2 regions of the Streptosporangium sp. NPDC006930 genome follow, and region 1 is predicted to be linked to the other one. Evidence: riboswitches for the same ligand, from Rfam matches in the RefSeq annotation. Region 1 holds a riboswitch; the other holds the start of a gene.

Region 1 (9,245 bases):
CCGCCGGATGTCCGATGCCCACCCCCGTGCCCGGTGTGACACGGGCGAGCCGACACGAGAGATCCGGAGGCACGCCGATGTGCCCGCACGAGCCGTCCTGTCCGTCCGCCGACGCGCTGGACCGCGAAGCCGCCCGCACCATGGCGGCCCACCCCGAGCAGGGCTGGAGCCTGCTCTGCAACGGTGTTGTGCTGTTCGAGGACACCGGCGAGCTCCTCCCCGACGGTGCCGTCATCGAGCCGCACCGGCCACTGGCCGGCGTCGTCTAAAGACCCGTCACCCCCGACCGGTCACGCCGAGCGGGTCCACCGAGCCCGGCCGCATCCTCGTGTCGAGCCACTCGGCGACCACCTCGCCCACCCTGGTGGGACTCCTCCCGAGGTCGTGACCCTCTCCCGGCAGCACCACCAGGCGCGCGGCGTCCGCCGCCTCGGGCACGCCGAACGGGTCACGGTCTCCGCTCACCACCAGCACGTCCACACCCGCCGCACGCAGCTCCCCCGCGCGTGACCGCTCCGGCTTCCTCGGCGGGTGCAGGGGGAACGCCAGCGCGACGACCGCGTGGGCACCGACCCGCTCGGCCGTACGGCACGCGACCCTCGCCCCGTTGCTCCGCCCGCCCTGCGCCAGCGGCAGCCCCGGATAGCGCCCGCGCAACCCCGCCACCAGCCTCTCCCACGCCTCGTCCTGCTTGACCGCCGACCCCGGCGCCCGGGCCCCGCGCACGCGGAACGGCTGTAGCACCCGCGCGACCGTCCCGCCGATCGCCGTCACGGCGTCCCGCACGGCCAGCAGGTCGGGGGCGTCCACTCCCCCGGCCGAGCCGTGGGTGAGCACCAGCAGGAAGCGCGGGGCGGCCACCTCGTCGATCTCCACGAGGGCCGGGCCGTGCGGGGTCACGATCTCCAGGGGCCCGGCCGTGCCCACCGCAAGCCGGGATCCCGGAGTGGTCTGCGGGGCGGACGTCTGCGCGAGGGGGGTGGACTCGAAGGTGGACACGAATCTCGTCCTAACGACTGATGCCCGGCGGCCGGGGGCGAGGGAACAATCGAAGCGTGCAGGACTACCAAGATATCCGCCAGGACATGCGCGCCACCATCGAGGCCCGACGCGACCTCGGCCCGGAGTACGAGGCCGCGCTCGTCGACTCGTTCGTGTCACGTCTCGACGCGACCATCGCCCACCGGGTGCGCGCCGAGTTGCACGCCTCCGGGGCGCCGACGGCCAAACCGCGCAAGAACACGAACTCCTCGATCCCGATCGCCCTCGGTTCGATGGGCATCGGGATCCCGCTCACCGCCATCGCCGCGCAGAACGCCGGCACCGCCGGACTACTGCTCGCCTGGGGCGGAATCGTCGCGATCAACTTCGCCCACGCCCTGAGCCGCTGGCGGGAGCGCGACTGAGGGTGAGGGGGCCGCGGGGACGGAGAGGCGCCTCCCCGCGGATCCGCCTCCGGGGCACCCGCCGCTCCCGGACAGCGTCCGGCCGAGCCTCATCGGCCCGACGTCCGCCCCCGGAGCGACCGCCGCTCCCTCACGGTCCCCGAGGTCGCCGGACCTCAGAGATCCCGGTCGAGGCGCAGGCGGACCTCACCGGCGAGGTCCTCGTCGGCGCTGTCCAGACCGTAGCGCCACACCCGCTCGGCGTCCTCGTCGCGCCCCCTGAGCGGAAGGGTGCGCGCCAGGAGCTCGATGGCCAGCGCACCGGTCTCCACGTCTCCGCCCTCCTCGATCGCACCGGAGAACTCGGCGCAGGCCATCTCCAGATGAGCGATGCCGAGCATCACCCGCAGCCTCGGCACCTCGGCCGCCTCCGGCACCGAGAGCGCCTCCAGGAGCACCTGCGCGGCCTCGGTCGGCTCGCCCTCCTCGAGGAACACCTCCGCCAGCCGCTGAGCGGCCCGAGGAGCGATCTCCGGGTCACGGGTGGCGAGCGCCTCGCGAAGCGACCGCTCGGCCTCCTCCTCACCCGTGGCGAGCCGCGCGAGGGCCATGTGCGCCAGCGGGACGTAGGCGGGGTGGCCGACACCCAGCGCGGCCTGCCAGGCGGCGCGGGCCTGCTCCGCCAGGTCCTCCCTCTCGAAGCTCCCCGCGAGCAGGCAGGCGGCCTGGGCGGCGAACTCCGGGTGCCCGGTCGCCAGCGCGGTGCGCGCGGCCGCGCGGGAGCCCTGCACGTCTCCGCTCTCCTCCAGCACCACCGCGAGCCCCACCGCCGCCTGGGCCCTGTCGGGGTCGTCGGGATCGGCGACCAGCTCAGCGAAGATCGTGGCGGCGCCGTCGAGATCGCCCGACTCGGCCAGTCTTCGCGCGGTGTCCAAGGGACGGGTGTCCACCTCAGGCATCATGATCCTTCCGGATACGGAGACGCCCCGAGCCTAACGACTCGGGGCCTCGTCCGTCCCCCCGCATTCCCGGCGGATATCACGGTTCGCGCGGGTTTCCCGGCTCTCGCCGAGGTCGGCGGGATCAGTCCTCGTACGCCTCCAGGGGAGGGCAGGAGCAGACCAGGTTACGGTCGCCGTAGGCCTGGTCGATGCGGCGGACCGGCGACCAGTACTTGCCCTCGCGCACCGACGGCAGCGGGTAGGCCGCCTCGGTGCGGCTGTAGGGGTGGGCCCACTCGTCGACGACGAGGCTGTCGGCCGTGTGCGGGGCGTTGCGCAGCGGGTTGTCGGTCCTGTCGTACGCGCCGGAGGCGACCTTCGCGATCTCCTCGCGGATCGAGATCATCGCCTCGCAGAACCGGTCGAGTTCGGCCAGGTCCTCGCTCTCGGTCGGCTCGATCATCAGCGTTCCCGCCACGGGGAAGGACATGGTCGGGGCGTGGAAGCCGTAGTCGATGAGGCGCTTGGCCACGTCGTCGACCGTCACCCCGGTCTCCTTGGTGATCTGGCGCAGGTCGACGATGCACTCGTGGGCGACGAGACCGCCGCGGCCGGTGTAGAGAACCGGGTAGTGGGGGCTGAGCCTGCGGGCCAGGTAGTTGGCCGACAGGATGGCCTGCTCGGTCGCCGCCTTCAGGCCGTCGGCGCCCATCATCCGGATGTAGGCCCAGGAGATGGGCAGGATGCCCGCCGAGCCGTACGGCGCGGCCGAGACCGGGCCGACCGCCGTACCCTCACGCAGCGGATGGCCGGGCAGATAGTCGGCCAGGTGGGCGCGGACCGCGACCGGGCCGACGCCGGGGCCGCCGCCGCCGTGCGGGATGCAGAAGGTCTTGTGCAGGTTGAGGTGGGAGACGTCCGCCCCGAACTCCCCCGGCCTGGCCAGGCCGACCAGCGCGTTGAGGTTGGCGCCGTCGACGTAGACCTGCCCGCCGGCCTCGTGCACCAGCTCGCAGATCCGGACGATCGTCTCCTCGTACACGCCGTGCGTGGACGGGTAGGTCACCATGATCGCGGCGAGTTGCCCGCGGTGCTTGTCGATCTTCGCGACGAGGTCGCCGAGGTCGACGTTGCCCTTGTCGTCGCAGGCGACCACGGCCACGCGCATGCCCGCCATGACGGCGCTCGCGGCGTTGGTGCCGTGCGCGGACGAGGGGATCAGGCAGACGTCGCGGCCCGACTCTCCGCGCGCGGTGTGGTAGGCGCGGATCGCCAGCAGCCCTGCGAACTCCCCTTGCGAGCCGGCGTTCGGCTGAAGCGACACGGCGTCGTAGCCGGTGACCTCGGCGAGCCAGCGCTCCAGCTCCCCGATCAGCTCGATGTAGCCCGCGGCCTGGTCCTCGGGCGCGTACGGGTGCAGCCCGGCGAACTCCGGCCAGGTGATCGGCTCCATCTCGGTGGTCGCGTTGAGCTTCATGGTGCAGGAGCCCAGCGGGATCATCGACCGGTCGAGCGCGATGTCCTTGTCCTGGAGCCTTCGCAGGTAGCGCAGCATGGCCGTCTCGGAACGGTGGCTGTGGAAGACCGGGTGGGTCAGGTAGTCGCTGACCCGCGCCAGCGCGGCGGGCAGCGCGTCGTGGGCGGCGGCGTCGAGGTCGGCCAGCACGGCGCCGCTGATCTCGAAGGCGGCCAGGACCTGCTCCAGGTGGAGCGGCTCGGTCCTCTCGTCGCAGGTGACGCCCACGTGGTCGGCGTCGACCAGGCGCAGGTTGACGCCGTTCTCGCGGGCCGTGGCGACGATCTCCTCGGCGCGGCCGGGCACCCTGGCGAGCACGGTGTCGAAGAAGGTGTCGTGCACGACCTCGACACCGCCCTGGCGCAGGCCCTCGGCGAGCACGACGGCGTACCTGTGGGTGCGCCGGCCGATTCTGCGCAGGCCCTCGGGGCCGTGGTAGACGGCGTACATGCCGGCGATCACGGCGAGCAGCACCTGCGCGGTGCAGATGTTGCTGGTGGCCTTCTCGCGGCGGATGTGCTGCTCGCGGGTCTGGAGGGCGAGCCGGTACGCGGGACGCTTGTCGGCGTCCTGGGAGACCCCCACCAGGCGGCCGGGCAACTGGCGCTGGAGACCGTCGCGGACCGCCATGTAGGCGGCGTGGGGGCCGCCGAAGCCGAGGGGGACGCCGAAGCGTTGCGAGGATCCGACGGCGATGTCGGCGCCGAGCTCGCCGGGCGCGGCCAGGAGGGTGAGGGCGAGCAGGTCGGCGGCGGCGACCACCTGGGCGCCGCGCGCGTGGGCGGCGTCGGCGATGGCGCGGAAGTCGCGGACCCTGCCGCTGGCGCCGGGATACTGCACGAGTACCCCGAAACACTCGGGAAGCTCGGCGGTGAAGTCGCTCTCGACCAGCTCGATGCCGAGCGGCTCGGCGCGGGTGCGCAGCACCGCCTTGGTCTGCGGCAGCGCGTCGGCGTCGACCACGAACACCTTCGAGGGGCCGCGGCCGGCGCGGCGGGCCAGGGTCATCGCCTCGGCGGCGGCGGTGGCCTCGTCGAGCAGGGAGGCCCCGGCGACGTCGAGGGCGGTCAGGTCGGAGACGACGGTCTGGAAGTTGATCAGGGCCTCCAGACGGCCCTGGGAGATCTCCGGCTGGTAGGGCGTGTACGCGGTGTACCAGCCGGGGTTCTCCAGGAGGTTGCGGCGGATGACGCCCGGAGTGATCGTGTCGTGGTAGCCCAGGCCGATCATCGAGGTGAGCACGGTGTTGCGCCCGGCGAGGACTCGCAGCTCCGCGAGGGCCTCGGACTCCCCTGCCGCCGGGGGCAGGCTCAGCCGTCCCGCGGAGCGGATCGCCTCGGGCACGGCCACCGCGACCAGGTCGGCTACCGAGGCGAATCCGACCGCCTCCAGCATGCGGGTCTGGCCGGCGTCGTCCGGCCCTATGTGGCGGGTGGAGAACGGCAGGGAGCCGAGTTCGCTGAGCGATGACAGGTCGGTCATTGTGAAGCCTCCCGGGACGGGGTGGAGACCGGCGCTGGGCGCGGGCGTATGCCTGGTCTCCCCCTCTGTCATCACGACCGTCTCACGCGTCGTGACCTGAGAGCTTCACCTACCCGTGGCGGGAGGCTTGCACCGTCGGTGAGGCGCACCTGGCCGGCGCGCCTGCTTTCCAGAGTTGCCTCGTCCGTGCGGTACCGGGTGCCTGAGAGATTCTGGGGAGGTTGCTCCTTCGGCGCCCCGCTCACTGTCGGGGTCTCTCCCGCACAGGGTCAGCAGCGAGTCCGAGTTTACCCGGTTCGTCGTGCTCTGCGACGGCGGGCCAGCTCATCGGCCTGATGATCGCCTAAAGGGCCCTCGCTCGACTCCGCACGTTCGCCGGGCAGATCCGCGAGGGAGCCCTCCACCTCCTGCCACACCCGTCCCAGTGCTATGCCGAAGACTCCCTGGCCGCCCTGGAGGAGGTCGATCACCTCGTCGGGCGAGGTGCACTCGTAGACGCTCACCCCGTCGCTCATCAGGGTGATCCCGGCCAGGTCGTTGACGCCCCGGTCGCGCAGGTGCTGCACGGCGATGCGGATCTGCTGGAGGGAGACTCCGGTGTCGAGGAGCCGTTTGACGACCTTGAGGACCAGGATGTCGCGAAAGCCGTAAAGGCGTTGGGAGCCGGATCCGTGGGCGGCTCTCACAGTGGGCTCGACGAGGCCGGTGCGCGCCCAGTAGTCGAGTTGCCGGTAGGTGATACCGGCCGCGGAACAGGCCGTCGGGCCCCTGTAGCCGATGTCGGCGGGCACCTTCACCGGTTGCCCGTCGAACAGCAGACCCTCTTCACCCGCGCGCTGACGTGCCGACTGGCGTCGTTTCGGGTCATCCTGATCGGCGTTTCTACCCTCGCCGCTGCTGACCGCCACGCGGACCTCCGGCTTTCTCTCATCCCACGGCCTGATCTGGGGGTTTACGCACGGCCGCAGGGTTCACATGCACCGTAGGACTGGGGCCAAGTCCAGTCAACGACCTCACTCGGCGCGTCGTGAAGCGTAAATGCACCGAAATTCCTACCCCGCGCGGCCGAAGTCCTCGGGCGTGATCGTGTCAAGGAACTCCCTGAACTTCTCCACCTCGTCCTCCTGGTCGTCGGGGATGATCACCCCCGCCTCCCGGACCACATCCTCACTCGCGAAGATACGTGCACCGGTGCGAAGTGCCAAGGCGATCGAGTCCGAGGGACGCGCGCTCACCTCCACCCCGTTGGAGAACACGAGATCGGCGAAGAAGATGCCGTCGCGCAGGGCGACGATGTTGACCGTGCTCAGCCGGACTCCGAGCCCTTCGAGCACGTCACGGAACAGGTCATGAGTGAGCGGCCGGGGTGGTGGCTCCTCGGCCTGGGCCATGGCGATCGCCGTGGCTTCTGTCATGCCGATCCAGATAGGTAGGTAACGCTCCCCATGTGTCTCTTTCAACAAGACGATCGGCTGGTTGGAGGGCATTTCAACTCGAACGCCCACGACCTCCATCTGCAACACGGGCTGCTCCGTCTTCGCTGGATTCCGACCGGTTTGTTCAACGTAACACTCGTGGGGGTACGAGTGCCTGGTCAGGCTCTCACCGACCGAGAGCCCCACGCACGCCGGAACGCAGCAGCGAGGCGTGCAATTCCAGCAGCAGGCCGGAAATCTCCCTCGCCGTCTCGTCGGCCTGGTCGATCGCGCCCGGCCCGCGACGGCGCAGCAGAGGGGCGACGGCCTGCTCCACCAGACCCGCCTCGCGCTCGGCCGCGGCCTTGACCGCCCTCAGGTGGCGGGCGCGCAGGCCGAAGGCGGCGAGGGCTCCGACGCTGCGGGCCACGGCCAGCGCCTCGGCGTCGTAGTAGCGGGCCACCGCGGCCAGCAGGCCGTAGTCCTCAAGCTCGGCGAGGGTCTCCTCGTCGAGCTCGGCGGCGGAGATCAACTCCTCGCGGGTGAGCCTGAGCTCGGGAGGAGCGTCGTCGGGGACGGCGCGCGGCCGGGCGGCCGGGCGCTCCTCGCGATCGGCCGCCTCCAGATGATCCTTGATCACTCGCAGCGGCAGGTAGCGGTCACGCTGCTCGCTGAGGATGTAACGGAGCCGCTCGACGTCGGCGTAGCTGAACTTGCGGTAACCGGAGGGACTGCGCTCCGGCTCGATCAACCCCTCGCCCTCCAGGAAACGAATCTTGGAGATGCTGACGTCGGGGAACTCGCCCTGCAGGAGGGCGAGCACCTCCCCGATGCTCATGTGCGCACGAGCGGCCTGCGAGCTCATCATCCTCCAGCGGCGCCGCGGGTGAGGAAGACGAGGCGGAACTTGCCGATCTGCACCTCGTCCCCGCCGTACAGCGGGACCTCCTCGATGCGCTCGCGGTTCACGTACGTGCCGTTGAGGCTGCCGACGTCACGGACGGTGAAGACCCCGCCGCCGCGCCGGTAGAACTCCACGTGACGGCGCGAGACCGTGATGTCGTCGAGGAAGATGTCACTCTCCGGATGGCGGCCCACGGTGGTGAGATCGCTGTCGAGCAGGAACCGGCTGCCGGCGTTGGGGCCGCGCATCGCGACCAGCAACGCGGTGCCCGGGGGCAACTGCTCGACGGCCTGCCGTTCGGCGAGAAGCGTCTCACCTGTCTCCGCCTCGTATGCCTCGATCCCGGAGAGGGAGATCGTCGATGTGCTGTCTCCGGCGGTCTCGGCTTTGGTAAGCGGCGACCCGCATCGTGAACAGAAACGGGCATCCTCAGGGTTGGCATGACCGCACTGCGTGCAGTAGACGCTCGGCATCGATCGGCTCGGCCTCCTACCGCGAAGACGCGGCAACGGTACTCAGTGATGCGCGCCTCGCTTCTTCGCTTCTCAAGTGTTTTCTCGGACTGCGAATGCCGCAACATACAGTGATGAGGCGCGAAGGTCAAGGTTGACGCTGAACCGCGGGTACGGTCGGTGACAAAGTTACAGTGGGGCACTGTCTCCGGTCCATGGCGCCGCGCTGTGTTTTGTCGCGACCGCTCGGCCCCGAGCCCTCATCCGCCCCCCTTCCCGCCCGGCTTTCCCCGCTCCGCTCGGCTCACGGCCCTCGCTCACGACCCTCCTCCTGCGCCCGTCTGGACCCCGCCTGGGCCCCTCAGCCGCCCGCGGCATCCTCGACCACCCGCGCCCAGTGCTCGATCAGGCTCTGCGCGGAGTCGACGTCGAAGCCCTCGGCCCACAGGTGGGTGACCGCCTCCGTCGGATCGGGCAGCACCAGGGCCCAGCCGCCGTCCTCGGCGACGACCCGGACCCCGTCGGTGGTGTCGATGCGGTAGTGCTCGGCGGCCTCGATCACCGAGCGCATCACCGCGCCCTTGGCGGCCCACGGGGTCGGCACGGTCCGGCGCAGCAGCTTGGCCTCGGGGATCCTGGCGTCGATCTGGCTGAGCGAGAGCCTGGTTCTGGCGACCAGGCCCAGCAGGCGCAGGAACACCGCCAGGCCGTCCACCGTGGGCCCGAACTCGGGCACGATGAAACCGCCGCGCCCGTCGGCCGCGAAGATCGTCTCCGGTCCCCTGGCCGCGGTGGTCAGCGCGTCGATCGCGGTGGAGGTCCACTCGGCCTGCACGCCGTGGAACCTGCAGACCTGCTCCGCCACCCGGGTGGTGGTGACCGGCAGCGCCACCCTGCCTCCGCGCCGCTCGGCGGCGACCAGGTCGAGCACCACCAGCAGGGCGCGCTCCTCGCTGATCAGCTGGCCCATCTCGTCCACCAGCGCGACCCGCTCCCCCACCGGGTCGAAGCGCACCCCGAAGGCCGCCCTGGAGGAGCTGACGAGCTCTGAGAGGCGCTGCAGATCACGGCGGCGCTCGGCGAGGGTCTCGGTGGGCGAGGCGTCGTCCAGCCGGTTGTTGACGGTCAGCACATCCACCCCGACCCGGCC
Region 2 (9,245 bases), on a different contig from region 1:
CGGCCCCCTCGTTGGAGTCGTAGCGCAGCCCGCACGGCAGGTAGGGCTGGGGCAGACGGTCGTCGCCGGGGGCGCCGGAGGCGGGGTAGCCGCCGCCGAGGACGGTGACGACACCGGGGGCGGGGCGGCGTACGACGGGCAGGGCGAACAGGGCGGCGGGCCGGCCCGCGAATCCCCGGTAGAAGTCGAACAGGCGGGGATGGAAGAAACCGGATCCGGCCGCGATCTCGGTGACGGCCCTCTCCTCGGTGGTCTTCTCGATGCTGCCGGTGCCGCCGCCGTTGACGAACTCCAGGTCGGTGATCTGGCGGACGGCCTGGACGATTCGGCCTCTGCGGGTGATCAGCTCGCGGCGGGACCTGGCCTGCATCAGGCGGACGGCCCGGGTGAGGGCGGGGTTGCCCGGCGGGTCGTCGCCGACCCCGGCGATCTGGGCCTCGTACGCCATCAGGCCCACGAGCCGGAACCCGGGCCTTTTGGCGATCTCGGTGGCGAGGTCGGCGGCCTGGTCGACCTCGCGGACGGGGGAGCGGCGGACGCCCGCCCTGAACCGGCCGCCGAGGGCGAGGTAGCCGGCGTCGACGTCCAGGCAGAGCCGGATCTCGTGGCGGTCGCGGACTGCGGCGACGGCGGATTCGACGAGGTCCAGGTGCTCGGCCCGGTCGACCATGATCGTGATCTCCCGCGCCGCGACCGGTTCGGCGGCGAGTTCGGTGAGCGCGGCGCGGTCGACGGTGGGGTAGGCGACGAGCACGTTCCGCATCCCGGTGGAGACGAGCCAGAGGGCCTCGGGGAGGGTGAAGGCCATGATCCCGGTGAAGCCGTCCATGGCGAGGACGCGTTCGAGCACGGCCCGGGACCTGATGGACTTGCTGGCGACCCTGATCGGCTTGCCTCGGGCGCGGCGGGCCATGCCTTCGGCGTTGGCGCGCAGGGCCCGCAGGTCGAGGACGGCGAAGGGAGGGTCCAGGTGCGCTGTGGCCCGGTCGTAGCGCTGGCGGTCGTCCATGTCCGCAGGATAACCCCGATACCGAGAAGATGAGCATCGTTCATGTTGCCGTATTGGTGATCAATGCTCCCGCCAGGGAGGGCTCAAGATCGTGCAAGTGGGCGGTTGATCCCCGGTCCGGTCCTGCCGGAACGCGTACACATGGCCGAATGACGACTACTCTCCAGGACGTCCTGGCGGGCTCGGGAGGCACCGGTGCCGCGGGGAACACCGCGGGCTTGGGAGGCAAGGCGGGGGCCGAGCGGTTCCAGGACGTCCGGCGCAGGTCGGTGCGGATGCTCAGGCCGGGCAGGACCCTCGCGGGTGTCCCCACGGCGCTGACGGTGTTCGCCGTGCTGGCGGCCTCGGCCTCGGTGACGGTGGGCCTGCTCATGGACTCTCCGTTCGCGCGGGTGCCCTACCGGCGGCTCGTCAAGGGCGTCGGCGCGTGGAACTGGTCGGATCCCGCCGTGTTCGCCGCCTCGACGCTCGCCGTCGCGGTGGGCCTGGTGATGCTCGCGCTCGCCGCGCTGCCGGGGCGGTCCCGGCTGGTGCCGCTGGAGGCGGGAGACCCGCACATGGTGATCGGCATCACCAGGTCCGGACTCCGCCGCACGCTGCGGGAGGCCGCCGAGTCGGTGGAGGAGGTGAACGGGGCACGGGTCCGGCTCACGTCGCGGATCGTCGAGGTCACCGTGTTCACCGACGCCGAGCGGACCGGCCCCGTGCTGCGCCGGGTGGGTGCGGCGGTGGGCGACCGGCTCGCGGGTCTGGGCGCGATGTGCGCGGGAGAGGTCGTCGTACGGCTGCGCAGGAAGGGGGCCTGATGAGGCCCTACCCGGGCAACCGGATCGGCCTGGCCGTCACGGGGACGGTGCTGGTGTGCGCCGGGCTCTACGCCTCCCTGAGGGGACGCGGTGACCTGCCGGGACAGGCGCCCGATGCCAGGCTCGTGCCCCGAGGGTTCCCCCGGTGGCTGGCCGCGCATCCGTTGCCGGGCTGGCTGGTCGCGCTGCTGCTGGTGGCGCTCGCTCTCCTGGCGCTGCGGTGGCTGCTACACGCCCTGGGATGGGGACGGTGGGGCAGACGGACCGGGACGGGGACCGCCATGCTTGGAGTCGCTCTTAAAGAAGTCGAAGGGCTCACTCGTGTCCGCGTCAGGTACGTACGGCACGAGCGGTTGCGCATCGGGGTGGGCTGCGCGCCCTCGACCGATGTCGGCAAGCTCGTGTCCCGGCTGAACAGAGACGCGGTGGGGAAGGTCAGACGGGCGCTCGGGGAGGTAGAACTCGGCGTGGTGGTTCGCCTTCACGTTCGCCGCCGCTGACCCTCCGTACTCCGGCGGGTCCGCCGCCCCTCCGTACGCCGACCGTTCGCTCGTCGCCCCGTACGCCGGTCGTTCGCCCGTCGCCCCGTAGGCCGGGCGCTCACCCGTTCCTCCGTACACCATCCGGTCCGCCGCGTTTCCGTACGCGGGTGTCTCGCCCGTCGTGCCGTACACCGGCCGGTCCGCCGCCTCGCCGTACGAGGTCCTCACGGACGTGCTCTCCTTGTGAGCCCGCCCGCCGTACGACCTGTGCGCCGTCTCGTCGAAGGGGCTCGCGTACACCGGTCGCTCGGCCGTCGCGCCGTGCGAGGGGTCCTCGTCGCCGGGGCCCTCGCCCGGAGGTTCCTCGTCCGTGCTCCCCACCGGAACCTCGGGCGCGTTCTCCTCGTGCTTCTCGTGCCTGGCGCCGAAGGCGAGTCCGGCGGCCAGGCAGAGCAGCGGGAGGGCGGGGACGACGTAGCGGTGGTCGAAGGCCGCGATGAAGGGCGGCAGGATCAGCAGTATCGTCCCCGCGGCCCAGGGCAGCAGTACCGCGCCGCCGAACCTCCGCAGCCGCATCAGCACGCCGACCAGGCCGACCAACATGATCACCGCGAGGTACGGGCCCCGCACGAAGCCGTACTCCTGGTACTCGCGCAGCAGGCCCGCGTAGGGCTCGGCCATCACCGGCGCTCCCGACGAGCCCTGGTAGGCCACGGTCAGCTGCTCGGCGGTCTTGCCCTGCGAGGCGGCACTGGAGGTGAAGGGCCGCACGGTGTCGGGGAAGACGTAGGCGCTCTGTGGGCCGGGAGCCGGGTAGACGCGCCGGGTCCAGTCGAAGATGTGGGCCGCGTCCTCCAGGCCCACCCGGAGGAAGTCGAGCGGCTGGGCCATGATCGCCTGGGTGGCGAAGGCGCCCGCGAGGGCGTCGCGCTCGGCCCAGCTGCCCTTGACCTTGTTCAGCGGCGACTCGCCGTCCCAGATGTAGACGGGCGGCGCCGCGCGCTGCCGGTACGGCTCGACGGGGCACAGGGCCGCCTCGGGGCCGGCCGGCTGGATTCTGGCGCAGTCGGCGAAGGTCATCGTCCGGGCCCAGAGGAAGGTGTTTGCCCTGGTCAGTCCGAAACTGCCGTGCTCGGCCCTGAACCAGGCCGCGTACGAGCCCAGGCCGATCGCGGCGGCCAGCGTCGCGGAGAGGACCGCCCGCCACCCGGCCCGGCGGATCACCATGCAGACCAGCGCCACGGCGATGAGCGGCAGCCCGATCGTGCGGGTGACGGTCGCCGCGGCGAGCAGAGCCCCGGCCAGCGCGGCGACCCACGCCGCGGGGCGTCGCCGCCACAGCAGCAGCGTGACCGCGAGCACCGCGAGGAACTGGAAGAGCAGGTCCGCCATGACGAGGTGTTCGAGCTGGATCTGGTAGGCGTCGAGCAGTACCGGCAGCGTGGCGAGCGTCGCGCCCCACCCCGGCAGCCCGCCCAGCCTGCGCAGCAGCAGGTAGACGCAGACGGCCACGACCAGTCCGAGCAGGTGTTGCACCGCGACCACCGCGGGGATGCTGGACAGCGGCTTGAGGATCCACAGGAACAGCGAGTAACCCGCGGGACGGGACTCCAAAGGGCGAGGGTCGAGCCCGGCGTTCAGGTAGACGAAGGAGTCGGCCCAGAACCACAGGGCGGGCCGGTAGCCGAGCATGGCGAGGACCCGCAGGCCGCCACCCGCAAGGAGGGCGGTGATGAAGAGCCAGTGCGACCTGAGGAAGCGGAGCGTCCGCAGGGAGTGGGAGAGGCGGGCTGGGCGGCGGGAGCGACGGGAGCGGCTTGCCGGGGGCGTTCCCGTTACCACCGCGACCTCCCGAATCCCGCGCATGGCCACCCAGCATAGGCGTGGGATCGGAGGAGGCTGCCCGTGATGCGAAATTTGGTAGCGATTGCCCGCTGTCAGCACTCGATGACGTTCACCGCGAGCCCGCCCCGGCTGGTCTCCTTGTACTTGTCGAGCATGTCGCGGCCGGTGTCGCGCATCGTCTTGATGGCCTTGTCCAGTGAGACGAAGTGGCGGCCGTCGCCGCGCATCGCGATCCTGGCGGCGGCGATGGCCTTGATCGAGGCGACCGCGTTGCGTTCGATGCACGGGATCTGCACCAGACCACCGATCGGGTCGCAGGTGAGCCCCAGGTTGTGCTCGATGCCGATCTCGGCGGCGTTCTCGACCTGCTCGGGGGTTCCGCCCATCACCTCGGTGAGCCCGGCGGCGGCCATCGAGCAGGCCGAGCCGACCTCACCCTGACAGCCGACCTCGGCGCCGGAGATGGAGGCGTTCTCCTTGAACAGCACGCCGATCGCCCCGGCGGTCAGCAGGAAGCGGATCACGCCCTCGTCGTCGGCGTCCTTCGTGAAGCGGTCGTAGTAGGTGAGCACGGCCGGGATGATGCCCGCGGCGCCGTTGGTGGGCGCGGTGACGATCCGGCCGCCGGCGGCGTTCTCCTCGTTGACCGCGAGGGCGAAGAGAGAGACCCAGTCCATCGTCTGCAGCGAGTCCTTCTCTCCCGGCTCGCTCCGCAGCTGCCGGTGGAGCTGGTGGGCGCGGCGGCGGACCTTCAGGCCGCCGGGCAGCACGCCCTCCTTGCCGATGCCGCGCCGCACGCACTCGCTCATGACCTGCCACAGGACGAGCAGTTGGTCGCGGACCTCGGCCTCGGTGCGGCCGAACGCCTGCTCGTTCTCCAGCATCAGCCCGGAGATGGACAGGCCGGTCTCCGCGCACTGGGCGAGCAGCTCGGCGGCCGTGGTGAAGGGGTACGGCAGGACGGTGTCGTCGGCTTTGATCCGGTCGGCGCCGGTGGCGTTCTCGTCGACGACGAAGCCGCCGCCGACCGAGTAGTAGACCTTCTCGCGGATCGTCTCGCCGGACTCGGACAGGGCGGTGAAGCGCATGCCGTTGGGGTGGCCGGGGAGCGAGATCTTGCGTTCGAAGACGAGGTCCTCGCCGATGACGAAGGGGATCTCGCGCGATCCGTACAGGGAGATGGTGCCCGACTCGCGCATGGCGGCGAGCCGGCCCTCGACCGCGTCGACGTCGACGAGCTCGGGTTTCTCGCCGGACAGGCCGAGCAGCACGGCCTTGTCGCTGCCGTGGCCCTTGCCGGTCAGGCCCAGCGAGCCGTACAGGACGGCGCTCACCCGGGCTGTCTTCTCCAGGAGCCCGTCCTGGTGGAGGCCGCGGGCGAACTTGTGGGCGGCGGCCATCGGGCCGCCGGTGTGCGAGCTGGACGGGCCGATTCCGATCTTGAAGAGATCGAAGACGCTGATCGTCATCTGAATCCTTCCAGCGTGGACGGCCACGCGCGCCCTCCGACGCGCGTGACCGTGACGCGAGCGGGGAAAGGCTTAGGACTCACCTGAGGTGAGCGCGGCGTACTCTTCGGGCGACAGCAGGTCGTCGGCGGAGCCCTCAAGACGTACGCGGAACAGCCAGCCCTCACCGTAGGAGTCGCTGTTAACAAGCGAGGGGTCGTCCACGACGGCCTGGTTGACCTCCACGATCTCGCCGTTGACCGGCGCGAAGATGTCGCTCACCGACTTGGTCGACTCGACCTCGCCGACGGCGTCACCGGAGGCGACCGTCGCGCCGACCTCGGGCACCTGCACGTAGACCACGTCACCCAGCGCCTCGGCGGCGTAGGCGGTGATGCCCACGGTGAGGGTGAGGCCGTCATCGATGCCGGAGATCCACTCGTGTTCCTTGGTGTAGTGCAGGTCCTCGGGAATGCTGCTCATTTTTTCCTCCTGTAGAAAGGCAGTGCGACGATCTCGACCGGCTCGTGGCTGCCCCTGATGTCGACGGCCAGTCCTGACGACTGGTCGTTGTCCACGTAGGCCATCGCGATGGGCCTGCCCAGTGACTGGGAGGGCGCCCCGCTGGTGACCTCACCGACGACCGCGCCGTCACCGGCGACCACCACCGGATACCCGTGCCGGGGCACCCTGCGGCCGGTCGCGACGAGGCCCACCAGGCGGCGGGACGGCGGGACGTCCTTGAGGGATTCGAGGGCGGCCCGGCCGACGAAGTCGCCCGGTTTGTCAAACCTCACCACACGGCCCAGCCCGGCGTCGAACGGGGTCAGGCCGGCCGACAGCTCGTTGCCGTACAGCGGCATCCCGGCTTCCAGCCGGAGGGTGTCGCGGGCGGACAGGCCCGCGGGGATCAGGCCGTGCGGCGCGCCCGCCTCGGTGAGGGCGGCCCAGAGCGGCTCGGCGTCCTCGGCCGCGACGAACAACTCGAAGCCGTCCTCGCCGGTGTATCCCGTACGGGCGACGAGGGCCTCGCGGCCCGCGACGACGGCGGGCAGGCCGGCGTAGTACCTGAGCCCTTCGAGGTCGGCGTCGGTGAGCGAGCCCAGGATCTCCACGGAGCGCGGCCCCTGGACCGCGACCAGTGCGTACCGGTCGGAGCGGTCCTCCACCGCGGCGTCGAAGCCCTTGGCGCGGCCGGTCAGCTCGGCGGCCACCCGGGGGTAGTTGGAGGCGTTGGCGACGACCATGAACTCGGCGGGGGCGAGCCGGTAGACGATCAGGTCGTCCAGCACGCCTCCCCCGGCGTCAACGATCATCGTGTAGCGGGCGCGGCCGGGTTCCAGCGCGGAGAGGTGGCCGATCAGCGCGTAGTCGAGGGCTTCGGCGGCCTGCGGGCCCGTCACGAAGATCTCACCCATGTGGGAGAGGTCGAACAGGCCGGCCGCCTTGCGGACCGCGTTGTGCTCGGCCGACTCGCTGCCGTAGCGGAGCGGCATCAGCCAGCCCGCGAAGTCGGTCAGCGTCGCGCCGAGGGACTCGTGGACGCCGCGCAGCGGCGTAGGTCGGGACATGTGCGCACCTCAGACAAGGGACAGATGAGAGCATCCTCCCCCTCTGTCGTGGGTGCCTGAGAGTTTCATCCGAGTTTTACCGGACTTTCACCTTCGGCGAGGTCGTGGGACCTGCTTTCCAGAGGGCACCTACCCGCACGGTCCTTTGCCTTGAGAGGTTCGCGGGGAGGGCTTGCTCCTTCAGGGGTCCTGGGCTGGCTGTCAGGACGCTCTCCCGCACGGGTTCACCGGTGTCGCCGCCAGCCTAACCGCCCGCACCGGCCGAGCGAAATCCCCTCACGGCCCCGATCCGTGCCGGTCAGGGGGCGGCGTGCCGTACCAGCGCCTCGAACAGAGCCGACTCGTCGTCGGTCTCGGGGTGCCACTGGACGGCGACGGCGAAGGGGTGGTCGTCCACTTCCACGGCCTCGACCGTGCCGTCCTCGGCGTGGGCGGTCACGGTGAGGCCCTCGGCGAGCCGGTCGAGGGCCTGGTGGTGGTAGTGGGCCACCTCCACGGTCCCGGTCCCGAAGATCTTCGAGGTGTGGCTGCCGGGGGCGAGCCGCACCGGCATCCTGCCGTACCGGCCGGGGGCCGGGGCGTGCCCGGCGTGGCCGACCACGTCGGGCAGGTGCTGGTGGAGGCTGCCGCCCAGCGAGACGTTCAGGATCTGCATGCCCCTGCAGATCCCCAACAACGGCGTGCCCCGCTCCAGAGCCGCCTCGACCAGTCCCAGCTCGGCGTCGTCGCGGAACGGCCTGACGTAGCCGGTCCGCTCGTGCGGCTCCCGCCCGTACCGCTCGGGGCCGACGTCACCGCCACCGGCGAGGATCAGCCCGTCCAGGCGTTCCACCAGCGCCGAGGGGTCGCCGGCGGGGGGCAGGATCACCGGCTGCCCGCCCGCGCGGGCCACGTGGTCGACGTAGTCGTACGGCAGAAGCGCGGTGGTCGTCTCCCAGACGGTGAAGCGCGCGGGCTCGACATAGCAGGTGATGCCGATGACGGGACGGGACATGATCTCCTGTCTTGCTCTTGCCGGAACTCCTGGCTGCCCCCGAAGCCGGGCGGGGGAGCCGCGTCCCCTCCTCGCACGGTATCGACCACGGCGGGCCGACCCGGGAAAGGGCCGGGGACATGCCGGGACGACCCACGGGGGAGAGGGACACGAGGTCTACAGCGGGGTGACGTACGCGCCGGAGATGCCGCCGTCCACCAGGAACTCGGAGCCGGTGATGAAGCTCGCGTCGTCCGAGGCGAGGAACGCCACCGCGGCGGCGATCTCGGACGCCTCGGCGAAGCGGCCCACCGGGATGTGGACGAGGCGGCGCTGCGCCCGCTCGGGGTCCTTGGCGAACAGCTCCTGCAGCAGCGGCGTGTTCACCGGCCCCGGGCACAGCGCGTTCACCCGGATCCCCTCGCGGGCGAACTGCACGCCCAGCTCGCGGGACATGGCGAGCACCCCGCCCTTGGAGGCGGTGTAGGAGATCTGGCTCGTCGCCGACCCCATCACGGCGACGAACGACGCGGTGTTGATGATCGACCCCTTGCCCTGCCGCCGCATGTACGGGATGGCGTGCTTGCAGCACAGGTAGACCGAGGTGAGGTTCACCTCCTGGACCCGGCGCCAGGCGTCGATGCCGGTCTCCAGGATCGAGTCGTCCTCGGGCGGCGAGATGCCCGCGTTGTTGAACGCGATGTCCACGCTGCCGTAGGTGTCGAACGCGGTCTGGAACACGCGGGCGACGTCGTCCTCGTCGGTCACGTCGGCCCGCACGAACAGTCCCCCGACCTCCTCGGCGGCCGCCGAGCCGGTCGTCTCGTCCAGGTCCACGCACACGACGCGGGCGCCTTCGGCGGCGAACCGGCGCGCGGTGGCGAGGCCGATCCCGCTTCCGGCGCCGGTGATGACGGCGACCCTGTCCTGCAAACGGTCCTGCAAACGCAGCATCGCTTCTACTCCTCGGAAATGAAGACGTTCTTGGTCTCGGTGAACGCTGACAGGGCGTCGGGGCCCAGTTCGCGGCCGAGGCCCGACTGCTTGAAACCGCCGAACGGGGTCCAGTAGCGGACGCTCGAATGCGAGTTGACGCTGAGGTTGCCCGCCT

The links. A riboswitch is a leader RNA that binds a small molecule or an ion and turns the genes downstream of it on or off. The one in region 1 is predicted to bind glycine.
Region 2: it holds a riboswitch for glycine, as region 1 does, so the genes downstream of both, gcvT (glycine cleavage system aminomethyltransferase GcvT) here and gcvP (aminomethyl-transferring glycine dehydrogenase) in region 1, are expected to answer to the same signal.

The regions. Positions count from the first base shown of each region.
Region 1 is NZ_JBEYID010000017.1:143,652-152,896, forward strand. Features, by position in the region: gene ABZ664_RS27455 (DUF5999 family protein) at 78-269, shown strand; gene ABZ664_RS27460 (alpha/beta family hydrolase) at 277-909, opposite strand; gene ABZ664_RS27465 (hypothetical protein) at 1,056-1,406, shown strand; gene ABZ664_RS27470 (tetratricopeptide repeat protein) at 1,562-2,344, opposite strand; gene gcvP (aminomethyl-transferring glycine dehydrogenase) at 2,469-5,324, opposite strand; glycine riboswitch at 5,504-5,596, opposite strand; gene ABZ664_RS27480 (MerR family transcriptional regulator) at 5,612-6,232, opposite strand; gene ABZ664_RS27485 (bifunctional nuclease family protein) at 6,377-6,847, opposite strand; gene ABZ664_RS27490 (MerR family transcriptional regulator) at 6,927-7,604, opposite strand; gene ABZ664_RS27495 (FHA domain-containing protein) at 7,604-8,116, opposite strand; gene ABZ664_RS27500 (mannose-1-phosphate guanyltransferase) at 8,457-9,245, opposite strand, start outside.
Region 2 is NZ_JBEYID010000003.1:397,906-407,150, forward strand. Features, by position in the region: gene ABZ664_RS08180 (amino acid deaminase/aldolase) at 1-1,009, opposite strand, end outside; gene ABZ664_RS08185 (DUF6286 domain-containing protein) at 1,159-1,815, shown strand; gene ABZ664_RS08190 (hypothetical protein) at 2,043-4,163, opposite strand; gene ABZ664_RS08195 (L-serine ammonia-lyase) at 4,235-5,611, opposite strand; gene gcvH (glycine cleavage system protein GcvH) at 5,684-6,073, opposite strand; gene gcvT (glycine cleavage system aminomethyltransferase GcvT) at 6,070-7,161, opposite strand; glycine riboswitch at 7,195-7,289, opposite strand; glycine riboswitch at 7,290-7,388, opposite strand; gene ABZ664_RS08210 (gamma-glutamyl-gamma-aminobutyrate hydrolase family protein) at 7,460-8,155, opposite strand; gene ABZ664_RS08215 (3-oxoacyl-ACP reductase) at 8,312-9,079, opposite strand; gene ABZ664_RS08220 (aldehyde dehydrogenase family protein) at 9,094-9,245, opposite strand, start outside.